DNA from 4 places in the Herminiimonas aquatilis genome. Region 1 is predicted to be linked to each of the others. Evidence: predicted binding sites of a transcription regulator. Region 1 holds the regulator's gene; each other region holds the start of a gene.
What was found. The regulator sigma-54, encoded in region 1, starts transcription at its own class of promoters, with help from an activator protein. The targets are predictions, from matches to a motif close to TGGCANGNAANCTGCTTT.
Positions count from the first base shown of each region.

Region 2: the regulator sigma-54 is predicted to act here: its motif matches at 1,325-1,342, upstream of atzF (allophanate hydrolase).
Region 3: the regulator sigma-54 is predicted to act here: its motif matches at 866-883, upstream of ACFQO0_RS15120 (P-II family nitrogen regulator).
Region 4: the regulator sigma-54 is predicted to act here: its motif matches at 1,359-1,376, upstream of glnA (type I glutamate--ammonia ligase).

Region 1 covers NZ_JBHTCC010000001.1:1,755,404-1,758,607, forward strand. Annotated here, with positions in the region: gene ACFQO0_RS08165 (hypothetical protein) at 1-567, opposite strand, end outside; gene hpf (ribosome hibernation-promoting factor, HPF/YfiA family) at 693-1,049, opposite strand; gene ACFQO0_RS08175 (RNA polymerase factor sigma-54) at 1,145-2,617, opposite strand; gene lptB (LPS export ABC transporter ATP-binding protein) at 2,639-3,204, opposite strand, start outside.
Region 2 covers NZ_JBHTCC010000003.1:298,660-301,863, reverse strand. Annotated here, with positions in the region: gene ACFQO0_RS13820 (sensor histidine kinase) at 1-577, opposite strand, end outside; gene ACFQO0_RS13815 (response regulator) at 806-1,168, shown strand; gene atzF (allophanate hydrolase) at 1,374-3,188, shown strand.
Region 3 covers NZ_JBHTCC010000004.1:98,891-102,094, forward strand. Annotated here, with positions in the region: gene ACFQO0_RS15115 (Smr/MutS family protein) at 1-374, shown strand, start outside; gene ACFQO0_RS15120 (P-II family nitrogen regulator) at 467-805, opposite strand; gene ACFQO0_RS15125 (NAD+ synthase) at 969-2,582, opposite strand; gene ACFQO0_RS15130 (GNAT family N-acetyltransferase) at 2,701-3,204, shown strand, end outside.
Region 4 covers NZ_JBHTCC010000004.1:171,288-174,491, reverse strand. Annotated here, with positions in the region: gene ACFQO0_RS15460 (TAXI family TRAP transporter solute-binding subunit) at 1-344, shown strand, start outside; gene ACFQO0_RS15455 (rhodanese-like domain-containing protein) at 383-847, opposite strand; gene ACFQO0_RS15450 (hypothetical protein) at 925-1,314, opposite strand; gene glnA (type I glutamate--ammonia ligase) at 1,476-2,891, shown strand; gene ACFQO0_RS15440 (DUF4124 domain-containing protein) at 3,094-3,204, shown strand, end outside.

The DNA.
Region 1 (3,204 bases):
CACGGCGATGCCGGAAATTTGGGCTGCTGCAAAAGTCATTGTTTTAAAAGCAGTGGTAATCAACAGCAGTTTTTCACTGTCAGCAATATCGCCAGGGATGAATACTTCGTCTACCGTTCCCACATTACTGATGCGCAAAGTCATTATGAGTGGCTCAGGCAATCCTGCGATATCGGGCAAGAAAAAATCTGCAGGTAGGTCATTGATGACTTGTGGTTTCTGGCTTAATTCATCCGATTTGAAATAGTAGGATTGAAAGGGTAGTTGTGCACCGATCGGAATTTCAGCCAACGAGGGCGCCGCCGGTAACGATGGTATTTCTGGCTGTATCAGATTGTGGACGTTTTGACTTTTAGTGGCTATGCGCTGAGGCGCATGATCTAATTTTTCACTCAGTAAACGGACAACCACCCCTGTCGTCTCACTGCTATTTTTATTGTTAGTCTCAGCAAATTCAGCGAGCGAGTAAAGAATAAAAGCATGTCCTGAAAGGGTCAAAATCAGCGCGATAGCTGAAATTGGCTTGGCGAGAGAAGAGGGAAAATACTTTTTGCGATGGTCATGCATCCAGTCATTTTATATTGATGTTTAGCGATTTTTAATCGATTTCTGTAGAGCTTTGACATTAAAAAAGGGCGCAATCTGCGCCCTTCATTTTTAGTGACTGATTTTCTCAGCCTGATGATTTCCCGTTAAGGGGTGACAGCAGCGTCGGATTCATCCGGCAATCGTTTGATTGCATCATGTTGATGATCTTGCTGCTTGGTTTTGTATTTGATGACTTGTCGATCGAGCTTGTCGACCAGTGAGTCAATCGCCGCATACAAATTGTCGGCAATACTTTCCGCATGCAGATCCTTGCCTCTCACGCGCAAGTTGATTTCTGCTTTCTGGCGTTTTTCTTTTTCCGGAAGATTGTCTACAGTCAGGATGACTGCAATGTCGATAACGTGATCGAAGTGACGTTTGATACGCTCCAGTTTTCCTTGTACATATTCGCGGATTGCTGGGGTTAATTCGAGGTGATGTCCACTGATTGTGAGATTCATACAGTGCTCCTATGATAATTCACTGGAGGTTCAAGCGCCTTGTTACCTGGCCACAAGAACACAGCAAGGTATAACAAAAACTACTAAGGACAGTTCTACAACGATTTGCGCAAATTGACTGGGGGAATTTTCAAGGCTTCACGGTATTTTGCAACGGTACGTCGCGCCACAACCATACCCTGTTCCGCCAGCATTTCTGCGATTTTGCTATCAGAGAATGGGATTTTCGGGTCTTCAGCTCCTATCAATTGTTTGATCAGTGCCCGTATCGCAGTGGAGGATGCTTCGCCGCCTGTTTCCGTTGCGACATGGCTGCCGAAAAAGTACTTCAGTTCGAACATTCCATGCGGTGTGAGCATGTACTTTTGCGTCGTTACACGAGAAATAGTGCTCTCGTGTAGACCTAGTGTATCAGCTATTTCACGCAACACAAGTGGGCGCATCGCGACAGCGCCATGTGAGAAAAAGTTGCGTTGTCGTTCTACTATCGCCTGTGATACGCGCAGGATAGTGTCGAAGCGCTGACGCATATTTTTGATCAACCATTTGGCTTCTTGCAGTTGCGATCCGAGCGATCCATCGCCCTTGCTTTGCTTCAAAATATTGGCGTACATGCTGTTGACGCGCAAGCGTGGCATGACGTCGTGATTGAGCATGACTTGCCAGCCGTTGCGTGTGCGTTTGACGATCACATCAGGCACCACATAATCGGAAGAGCCGCTTGCGAAAATCGCTCCTGGGTGTGGATTGCATTGTTTGATGATGACTTGTGCTTCGCGCAAATCTTCGTCGTCGCAATCGAGGGCCTTGCGCAGTTTGTTGAAGTCGCGTTGCGCAAATAGAGTGAGATGATTTTCAACAATCGCGAGCGCCATGCGGCGCGTGACCATTGCAACTTTCGGCATGCGTTTGATTTGCAGTGCCAGGCATTCAGAGGCATTGCGCGCACCCACACCAGGCGGATCGAAGCTTTGCAACAGGTTCAATGCAATCTGCAATTCTTCCAGTTCTATTTCCAGCTCTTCCGGCAGGCGCGCGTGGATTTCTTCCAGTTCTTCTTCCAGATAGCCGTTGTCGTTCAATGCATCGATGATCAATTCAAGCAACGCACGATCACGCGTCTCGCGCACAGTTACGCGCATCTGTTCCAGCAGGTGCTCACGCAATGTTGTTTCGTGTGCTTCCAGCTGCGGGCGGGCGTCATCATCTTCCGGTGCTTTCGATGTACGTGCGACATCGTCAAAACTCCATTCGGCATCGCCGTTGGATGATTCGGGTGCGTCTGATGGCGTATCGAAACTGGCTTCGCTTTCCGGGACTTGCGCATTGGCCTCTATGCTTGCGCCTTCCGGTGTGGTTCCGGTAGAGCCGATGGCGCCATCGGCCAGCAAGCGGATCGCGTGATCCAGCGGATCGTCGGTGCGCTCCAGCAGTGGATTGTCTGCGAGAATTTGTTCCAACTCCTGATGCAGTTCCAGCGTGGACAATTGCAGCAGACGGATTGATTGCTGCAATTGCGGCGTGAGTGCCAGATGTTGCGAAACGCGTAGCTGCAGGGATTGCTTCATAGAGTTATCTAGCTTCCGGCATCACATGCGGAAGTGTTCGCCGAGGTAAACCCGGCGCACCGATTCGTTGGCGATAATCTCGTCAGGGCTGCCGCTGGCGAGCACTGCACCTTGATTGATGATGTAGGCACGATCGCAGATGCCGAGTGTCTCGCGCACATTGTGATCGGTGATCAGTACGCCTATGCCGCGCTCTTTGAGGAAGCGCACAATACGTTGAATTTCAATTACTGCTATCGGATCAACGCCGGCAAACGGTTCATCCAGCAAAACGAAACGTGGATTGGTTGCCAGTGCGCGCGCAATCTCGACGCGACGACGTTCGCCACCGGACAAAGACATCGCTTGATTTTCACGCAGCTTCTCGATTTGCAGGTCAGCCAGCAAAGTATCGAGACGTTGTTCGATCTGCGGCTTGCTCAAGGATTTGCCATTGAGGCGCTGTAGTTCGAGCACGGCGCGAATATTATCCTCGACGCTCAGCTTGCGGAATACCGACGCTTCTTGCGGAAGATAGGACAAACCCAGCTGCGCGCGTTTGTGTATGGGCTGGCGCGAGATATTGACACCATCCAGTTCGATGCTGC
Region 2 (3,204 bases), on a different contig from region 1:
TGAGTGAGCGATTAATACGGTCGACGGATGGATCGCCTTGCAAGCACACTCTTTCCAGAAGTTGTGAGGACAAAATGATTGCATTTAATGGCGTGCGCAAATCATGCGCGATGAAGGCAAGATAATCCTCGCGCCGTCTTTGCGTGTCTAGGGCTTGCTGCATTACATACGCTTTAATGGCGGTAGCAATGGCGGCGTCCAAAGTATTGTTCAGGAATTGCACTGCGCTACCGACCAGTATCACGTCATATTTTTCGGCCAGTTCGTGTATGCAATTGCGCAAGATATTGTATTCAGCCACAACCTCCTCAACTTCAAATCCATTTTCCAGACGTTGAAGTCCGTGCGTCGTCGATGAACCTTCGGTGACTTGCGTAATAATTGCTTCATCATCAGCAAGCGCCAAAGCGGCCGCTAATTCCTTCAGCAGTACAGGAATGTGATCATTTAAAGTCGGCTTGTCCAAGGATTTGGCTGCGGGTAACTCACGGACTTTCATGCGCCAATAAGATAGCAGCGCTTCCTGGTGAGCATTGATCAAAGCAGCAAGCTCTTTGGTCGCGTTGAACTTTTGCATTTATTACTTTCATTTTTATCGAGGCATTGTTTAACTTATTGCCGCTCGACCGGTGGACCACATGTTTCTCAAAAACGACTTCATCAAGGAAATATCTGAATGATTCACATAGGTGATTCACATATGTGATGCAGCGCACGGTGTGATTACCTTTGCCAAGGCATTATTAGTGATGCAGATTCCGACGCAAGATGCGAAATGTTGAATCAACGATGGGAATCATCATTCATGGCACTTACCATCCTCGTTGTAGACGACCAACTAGCTTTGGCCGAAGTCCTCGCGAATATACTTGAATATCATGGTTATGCGGTATTAATCGCAGAAGATGGCCAGCAGGCGCTTGACGTCGTCAAATCAAATGAAATTGATTTGATCATTAGTGACTATATGATGCCCAGGCTGGATGGCATGGCGCTTTATCATCGTTTATCCGCCGACCAGCGCACTTCCAGCATACCGATGATCATGATGAGCGCTCTGCCCGGCGATCTACGGGATTTGCCTGTTCATGCAATTCTAAAAAAGCCTTTTCAGATAGATGAGCTTGTAGAAAGCGTGACTAAGGCATTGGAAAAGATCGAGCACTAACAGGAATCGCGCGTAGCCTCCTGCATCAAAATCGCACCACCCTCTTCGCCCTCGCCTTGTGCATGCGCTCCATGCAGGTGCGGAATTGAACAGATAAATTCCCTCTTCATACGTTAAAAGCGCGTCCACAGTGGCGCGCACAGAGTTTTGTTCAATTGGCATGGCCTTTGCTATATCCCATCTTGTACACAAGAAGGGATACCAAATGCTCGGATGGACAATTACTGAATGGCAGAGCGCTTATCGCACGGGTGCTCAACCTGCGGAACTGCTGGCTGCCCTGCTCACTTCACTCCCCTCGCCCGATCCCGCATGGATCTCGATCATTGACCAGACGGCACTGAATGCGCGCCTGACGCAATTGGCGGCACAGCTAAAAGCTGCCGACGGCGATCTGAGCAGTCTTCCTTTATATGGTGTGCCGTTCGCTGCCAAGGACAATATCGATGTCGCAGGCCTGCCGACCACCGCAGCCTGCCCGGCATTTGCGTATGCGCCGACGCGGAATGCAACGATCATCCAACGCTTGCTGGATGCCGGGGCGATTGTGATCGGCAAAACCAATCTGGATCAGTTTGCCACCGGCCTGGTTGGCGTGCGTTCGCCTTACGGCATTCCGACCAATACGATCAATCCTGAATATGTATCCGGCGGATCGAGTTCCGGCTCGGCATCAGTCGTTGCCCGTGGCATCGTGCCGTTCTCCCTGGGGACGGACACCGCCGGTTCGGGGCGTGTGCCTGCCGGTCTTAACAACATTGTCGGGCTGAAGCCTACGCGCGGCGCTTTCAGCAACACAGGCGTGGTTCCCGCTTGCCGCACGCTGGATTGCGTCTCCGTCTTCGCGACGACCAATGAAGATGCGGTCATGGTTTATGACGTGGCAGCGCAGCTCGATCTGACAGATGGCTTATCGCGTGCAATACCTTCTGAAGCGAAAAATAAAAGCCTGCCAGCCAAACCGCGCTTCGGAATTCCCGCCAAGCCTGAGTTCTATGGCGATGCACTGGCAGAGCAAGCTTTCACCGCTGCGATCAACCAACTGGAAGCGCAAGGTGCGACCTGCGTGCCTGTCGATTTCTCGCTGTTCGATGAAGTCGCCGCACTCTTGTACGACGGTCCTTGGGTAGCCGAACGGTATGCGGCGATCCGTGCCTTCGCCACTGCACATGAAGCAGATATCCATCCTGTCGTACGCGACATCATCTTCAAGGCGAAGAATTTTTCGGCGGCAGATGCCTTCATCGGGATGTACAAACTGGCAGACCTGAAACGCAAGGCTGACGTCCTGCTCGCGCAATTTGATGCGCTGGTCGTGCCGACTGCACCTACCCATTACAAAATCAGCGAACTGCAAGCCGAGCCTGTGCGCCTGAACAGCAATCTCGGCAAATACACCAACTTCGTCAATCTGCTGGACTGGAGTGCCCTCGCGGTGCCAGCCAGCATGCGCCCGGACGGCCTGCCGTTCGGCATCACACTAATTGCCGATGCATGGCAGGAACGGGCACTTGCGGTGTTCGCTGCGCAGTGGCATCAAGGCACAGGCTTGAAACGCGGCGCGACCGGACTCGCACTCGCGCCTTCCGCACCGATCAAAAGTAATGCTACGTCCATCGACATGATACGTGTTGCCGTGGTCGGTGCACATCTGCGCGGCATGCCCTTGAATCATGAACTGACCAGCCGCGATGCGCAGTTCGTCCTCAGTACCACCAGCGCAGACAACTACCACCTGTACGCACTGGCCAATACCACACCGCCAAAACCTGGTTTGGTCCGCAGCGATAGCGGATCGGCAATCAAGCTCGAACTGTGGGACGTGCCATCGACCGCATTCGGCTCTTTCGTTGCCGGTGTACCGGCGCCACTCGGCATCGGCACGGTGACGCTGGCTGACGGCAGCACAGTCAAGGGGTTTATCTGCGAACCATCCGGCCTGGCTGGCGCACACGACATCACCGAATTCGGCGGCTGGGCGGCGTATTTGGCCAGCCTGAACAAGACCGCACAACCATAACAAACTGACCAGGGAT
Region 3 (3,204 bases), on a different contig from region 1:
ACGAATTCACGATAGAAACCCTGTTGGAAACCGACGACGCCTTGAGCTACGCACGCAATGGCATAGGACAGGACGTCGTGCGCAAATTACGCCGCGGTCATTGGGTAATCCAGAGCCAACTGGATTTGCATGGTTTGCGCACCGACGAAGCACGCGAAGCGCTCGGAGAGTTTTTGCGTGGCACGATCAAGCGCGGCTTGCGTTGCGTGCGCGTGATTCACGGCAAGGGCTTGGGCTCCATCAATAAAGAGCCTGTGCTGAAAAACAAGGTACGTAACTGGTTGGTGCAAAAGGACGAAGTTCTTGCATTTTGTCAGGCCAAAGCGGCTGACGGCGGTGCGGGTGCCTTGATTGTACTACTGAGAGCGAGCTGACAAGCGCCAGGCTGTCAATGCAGCCTCACGAAGAGACCTAGAACCCGAGGTTCGGCTTCACAGCAAACCCGGGTCGCTAATCGAAGATAGTCTTATACGGCGTCAACGCCGGTTTCACCGGTACGAATACGCACGACTTGTTCCACAGCCTGCACGAAAATCTTGCCGTCGCCAATTTTCCCCGTACGCGCAGCCTTGATGATCGCCTCTACCGCTTGTTCGACGACGGAATCATCGACGACCGCTTCGACTTTGACTTTGGGTAAAAAGTCGACCACGTATTCTGCACCACGATACAACTCTGTATGACCTTTTTGGCGACCGAAGCCTTTGACTTCCGTCACGGTTAAACCGCTGACGCCGACGTCTGCCAATGCCTCGCGTACTTCATCGAGTTTGAACGGCTTGATAATGGCGGTAATTTGTTTCATCAAAACTCCTTGAGTGATCACTATTCTTTTTTAAACTTGCTCGCTACATGCAGCTTGTTCCAAGCAGTGTACCTGCGAGGCTAGCCTCGTCTGCAGCACCGCTGTTTCACATATAGTCTACGCTGTGAGCGGCATACGTTCATGCATTTTGTTTATTTTGCCATCATTCGCGGAATTTGGATGTAATCGGATAACGCCAATCGCGGCCAAAAGCGCGATGCGTGACGCGTATGCCTACCGGCGACTGTCTGCGCTTGTATTCGTTGATCTTGATCAGATGCGTGATGCGCGCGACATCTTCCTTGCGATACCCGGCTGCGATAATCTCCGCACCGCTTTGATTTTCTTCCATATACATCTGCATGATGGCGTCCAGAACGTCATAAGGCGGCAATGAATCCTGATCGGTTTGATCCGGACGCAATTCGGCAGATGGCGCCCGCGTCAGGATGCGATCCGGAATCACATCGGCAACCGTATTGCGATAAGCGCACAAGCGATAGACCAGCGTCTTCGCAATATCCTTGAGCACCGCGAAGCCGCCCGCCATGTCACCATACAAGGTGCAATAGCCGACCGCCATCTCGCTCTTGTTGCCGGTCGTTAGTACAATCGCGCCATGCTTGTTCGATAGCGCCATCAAAATAGTGCCGCGTATCCGAGCCTGGATATTTTCTTCAGTCGTATCTTGCGGCAATCCCTTGAATTCAGCGGCAAGCGTACGGTTGAATGCTTCAAAACAATCATTGATGCCGATCTCGTCGTAGCGCACGCCCACCCGCTTGACCATATCGCGCGAATCGACCAGGGAAATTTCTGCAGTATAAGGCGACGGCATCATGATGGCGCGCACCTTGTCTGCACCCAGTGCATCTACCGCAACAGCCAGCGTCAGTGCCGAATCGACGCCGCCCGACATGCCGATCAATGCACCCGGAAAACCATTCTTGCCGATGTAGTCGCGTACGCCCAGCACCAGCGCCTTGTAAACTTGCGCTTCGACCGAGCTTTGTTCGACGATGGTGCCGTTGATCGGCTGGCCGTCTTTGAACTCGATAATCTGCAAATCTTCAACGCAGTGCTGCAATTGTGCGCGCATTGTGCCTTGTTGATCGAGCACAAATGAATTGCCGTCGAAGATCAACTCATCCTGACCACCCACCAGATTCGCATACACCAGGCTCATCCCGTGCACCGTCACATTGGCATGCATGACATCGACACGCAAATGCTGCTTGTTCATGTGGAAGGGGGAACCATTCGGCACCAGCAAGACTTGCGCACCGGCTTCCGCTGCGCACGCAGGTGCGTGTGAGAACCAGGTATCTTCGCAAATATTGACGCCGAATTTGGTGCCTTTTACATCGAATACGAGCGGCAAATCGGCGGATAAAAAATACCGTTTCTCATCAAACACCGTGGCGTTCGGCAAATCGTGTTTGTAGTAGGTTCCGCTGATACGCCCATTCAGCAAGACCGATGCGGCATTGAAGCGCAGCCCATCCTTTTCTACCGGATGGCCGACAATGACATGTACATCCTTCAAACCACTCAAATCGATCACGAGCTCGTCCAACGTCTGCGCCGTTTTTGCGTAGAATGAATCGCGCAGCAACAAATCCTCGGGTGGGTAACCGACCAGCGACAATTCCGGCGTCAAAACGATGTCTGCGCCTTGTTCGGCGGCACGGCGGGAAAACTCGGCAATTTTGCTGCGATTACCGGCCAGATCACCGACGGTACTGTTGATTTGCGCGATGGCGACTTTTACTGTCATGGCTTGAATAGTAAATAATGAAATTCAAAAAACAATTCAACACAGAAATTCAAAAACGAATTTCCGGGAAATGAAAGAACGCGAAACCTGGTAATGCATGAGTAAAGCCAAACCACAGATGAACGAAATACCAGAGGAAGCAAACCACGGCTCGTCCAAGGTATCTGCCTACGCATTTGCCAATTATCGCACGCGCATCGTTTCCGTTTTGTCCGAAATCGGACCAGAAAAATGGAATGCGCTGGTGCAGGCACAAGCGGATGCAAATCCATTTTTGTCCTACGCCTTCCTGAATGCCTTGCATGAAAGCGGTTGTGCCTCGGCAAAATCAGGCTGGCAGCCGCAATTCCTGACCATATGGCGAACGAGGGGTGACACCGATACAGAAGAGCTGGTCGCCGCGCTGCCGCTATATGTCAAGAGCCACTCCTATGGCGAATATGTATTCGATTGGGCATGGGCCGATGCTTATGAACGCAACGGCCTTCAGTATTACCCCAAGCTGCTATCGGCGATTCCATTTACACCGGTTACCGGCGGCCGCCTGCTGGCAAGCGATGCAGAAGCCATGACCGCGTTAATCGCAGCGCTCGGCACGGTACAGGAGAGCAATTCATTTTCG
Region 4 (3,204 bases), on a different contig from region 1:
GGCTGGCGAATTTTTTCGAGCGTATGTGGGTGGTGATCGTCGCGCTGGGTGCATTGATCCTGCCCTTGTCACGCATCCTGCCGCCGCTCTATGTATGGAAAGTGCGTTCGCGGGTGTATCGCTGGTATGGACAGTTGCGTACGGTTGAGCAATTGATCGAGGAGGTGCCGGTCGACAAACGCGCGACGGTTTATCCTGCGCAATTACGTCGCTTGAATGAAATCGAAGAGAGGGTCAACCAGATTTCAATTCCGCTGTCGTTCGCTGATGAGTTGTATCGCTTGCGCAGCAATATCAATCTGGTGCGCAAGCGTATTCTGGGGCTCAGCGAAACAAAGACGTAACCGACGCGATCGTGACGGCAGGATTGACTTGCGTTGCCTCAGGCGCCTATCCACGGTAGTCCGGCCTTGCACCAGCCATTGACGGTTTTGCGATGACCGTCGGCGTCCTTCTCGCCTTCAAATCCTTCCAGTATGTCGAAACAGTGTGCATAACCGTGTTCAGTCGCCAGCTTGGCTGCATGGCGCGATCGCACAGCGCCGCGGCACAGGAATAGCAACACGGTATCTTGGTCTGCGATTTGTGCAAGCTCCTGCAGGAAATTTGGATTCGGCGCGCCGCCCGGATACAGATTCCATTGCACGGCAACATGCTGTTCCTGTGCGACATTCACGCGACCTACCCAGTCGCGTTCTGCGTGGGTACGCACATCAACCAGCTTGACCTTGGGATCGCTTTGCAACAGCGCATAGGCTTCCTGTGGGGTTACTGCGCCGGCATACGGTAATTGATTGCTTTGCGCGCGTGCGTGCGCAGTAGCGAGAATGTCTGCAGGTTTTGTCATGATGCGGGTCTGAGGTGAATGATGCTTTTAATTATAGATGAGTGCTTGTCGTCTGTATCTGACGAGCCCGCGTGCATTCATTGTTGCTGTTCGCCTCCGTATCTAATGACCAGATCAATGCATGCTTGGGACGCGCCGGAGCCTTCTTCCTGGTTTGGCGCCGCTTCTAATTTTTTTTCGATTTTGAGTATTAAAGTACCTTCCATCTCGGATAGGTGACTTTGACTGAAATTGTTACCATTGATCGACACAGTATCTGACGAGACAACTGCAGATATTGTGGCAAATGATGGTGCTAAGGCTTTATTGGTGATGATTGCACCAAAAAAATGCATTTCATTGATCCAAAAATAAAGTTGCACTAAATATGTGCAAATAGATCGTTGCGCACGATTTTGGTGATATTTAAGGGCCGTTCCAGATTTACTTATTTGCTTGCTAAAACACGTTTGCAGGATAAGAGGCAAGTTGCTCCAAGGAGGTGCGACGGGCGCATTATTCGTGCGGTTGATGGCATGGAATCTGCTATCATTTCGGGCGAGTTATGGTCGCACGCTGTTAAGGCACACGCACGGCACACAACCCATTAACTAATTTGTATCACTTTGCTCAATTTTAGGAGATTCGCATGGCAATGACGGCAGCAGAGGTCTTGAAGATGGTGAAAGACAACGAAGTCAAATTCGTTGATTTTCGCTTTGCTGACACACGAGGCAAAGAACAGCACGTCACCGTGCCAGTTTCGCATTTCGATATGGACAAATTTGAATCCGGTCATGCATTCGACGGTTCGTCGATCGCAGGTTGGAAAGGTATCGAATCATCCGACATGTTGTTGATGCCGGATCCAAATACCGCAAACATCGATCCATTCTTCGAAGAAACCACATTGTTTATGCAGTGCGACGTGATTGAACCGTCGGACGGCAAAGGTTACGACCGTGACCCACGTTCGATCGCCAAACGCGCTGAAGCGTATTTGAAATCGTCCGGCATGGGCGATACCGCTTACTTTGGTCCTGAACCAGAATTCTTCATTTTCGACAGCATCCGCTGGAAAATCGGCATGGACGGCTGCTTCGTCAAGATTGATTCGGAAGAAGCATCATGGTCGACCGGCGAAAAACTCGAAGGCGGCAACACAGGTCACCGTCCTACAGTTAAAGGCGGCTACTTCCCAGTACCACCAGTCGACAGCTTCCAGGACATGCGTTCGGAAATGTGCTTGATCCTGGAATCGCTCGGCATCCCGGTTGAAGTACATCACCACGAAGTTGCTGGTGCTGGTCAAAATGAAATCGGCAGCAAATTCTCGACTCTGGTTGAGCGTGCTGACTGGACCCAGAATCTGAAATATGTTGTTTGGAACGTGGCGCATACCTACGGCAAAACAGCGACATTCATGCCAAAACCTATCGTTGGCGACAACGGTTCGGGCATGCACGTTCACCAATCAGTCTGGAAAGACGGCAAAAACCTGTTCGCAGGCGACGGTTATGCTGGTTTGTCTGATTTCGCTCTGTACTACATCGGCGGCATCATCAAACATGCTAAAGCGCTGAACGCAATCACCAACCCAGGTACCAACTCGTACAAACGTTTGGTCCCAGGTTTTGAAGCGCCAGTTAAATTGGCATACTCGGCACGTAACCGTTCTGCTTCGATCCGTATCCCTCACGTTTCGAATCCAAAAGGTCGTCGCGTTGAAGCGCGTTTCCCAGATCCACTGGCAAACCCATACCTGTGCTTCGCAGCATTGCTGATGGCAGGTTTGGACGGCGTTCAGAACAAGATCCATCCAGGTGAAGCAGCATCGAAAGATCTGTACCACTTGCCACCAGAAGAAGACGCGTTGATCCCGACCGTTTGTGCTTCGCTGGAAGAAGCTTTGGATCACCTGAACAAAGACCGTGAGTTCTTGACTCGTGGCGGCGTGTTCAGCGACTCGATGATCGATGCTTACATCGAACTGAAAATGCAAGAAGTTCAACGCTTCCGCATGACAGCTCACCCAGTCGAATACGATATGTACTATTCGCTGTAATCAGTCTTCGGATAGACGCCGCTGGTTCGGGGCGAAATAAAGCGGGGGAAGCGCAAGCTTTCTCCGCTTTTTTATTGTTCTGTTGGCTATAGATAAATTGATGTGTTGCGGGCGGGCAGTAAATTGACGTTCAATGTTTGTCAGCAACTGTTTCTTGTCCTAAACTAAGAGCCCCGGTTTAACAGTTTCAAAAAGAAAGTTTATGAAACGTCAACTCGCTCTTCTTTTATTCTTTGTCGCCGCTATCCCCGCGCTTCCAGCTTTCGCCCAGAGCGAGGTATACCTATGTGTCGACAGTAATGGCAATCGTGAA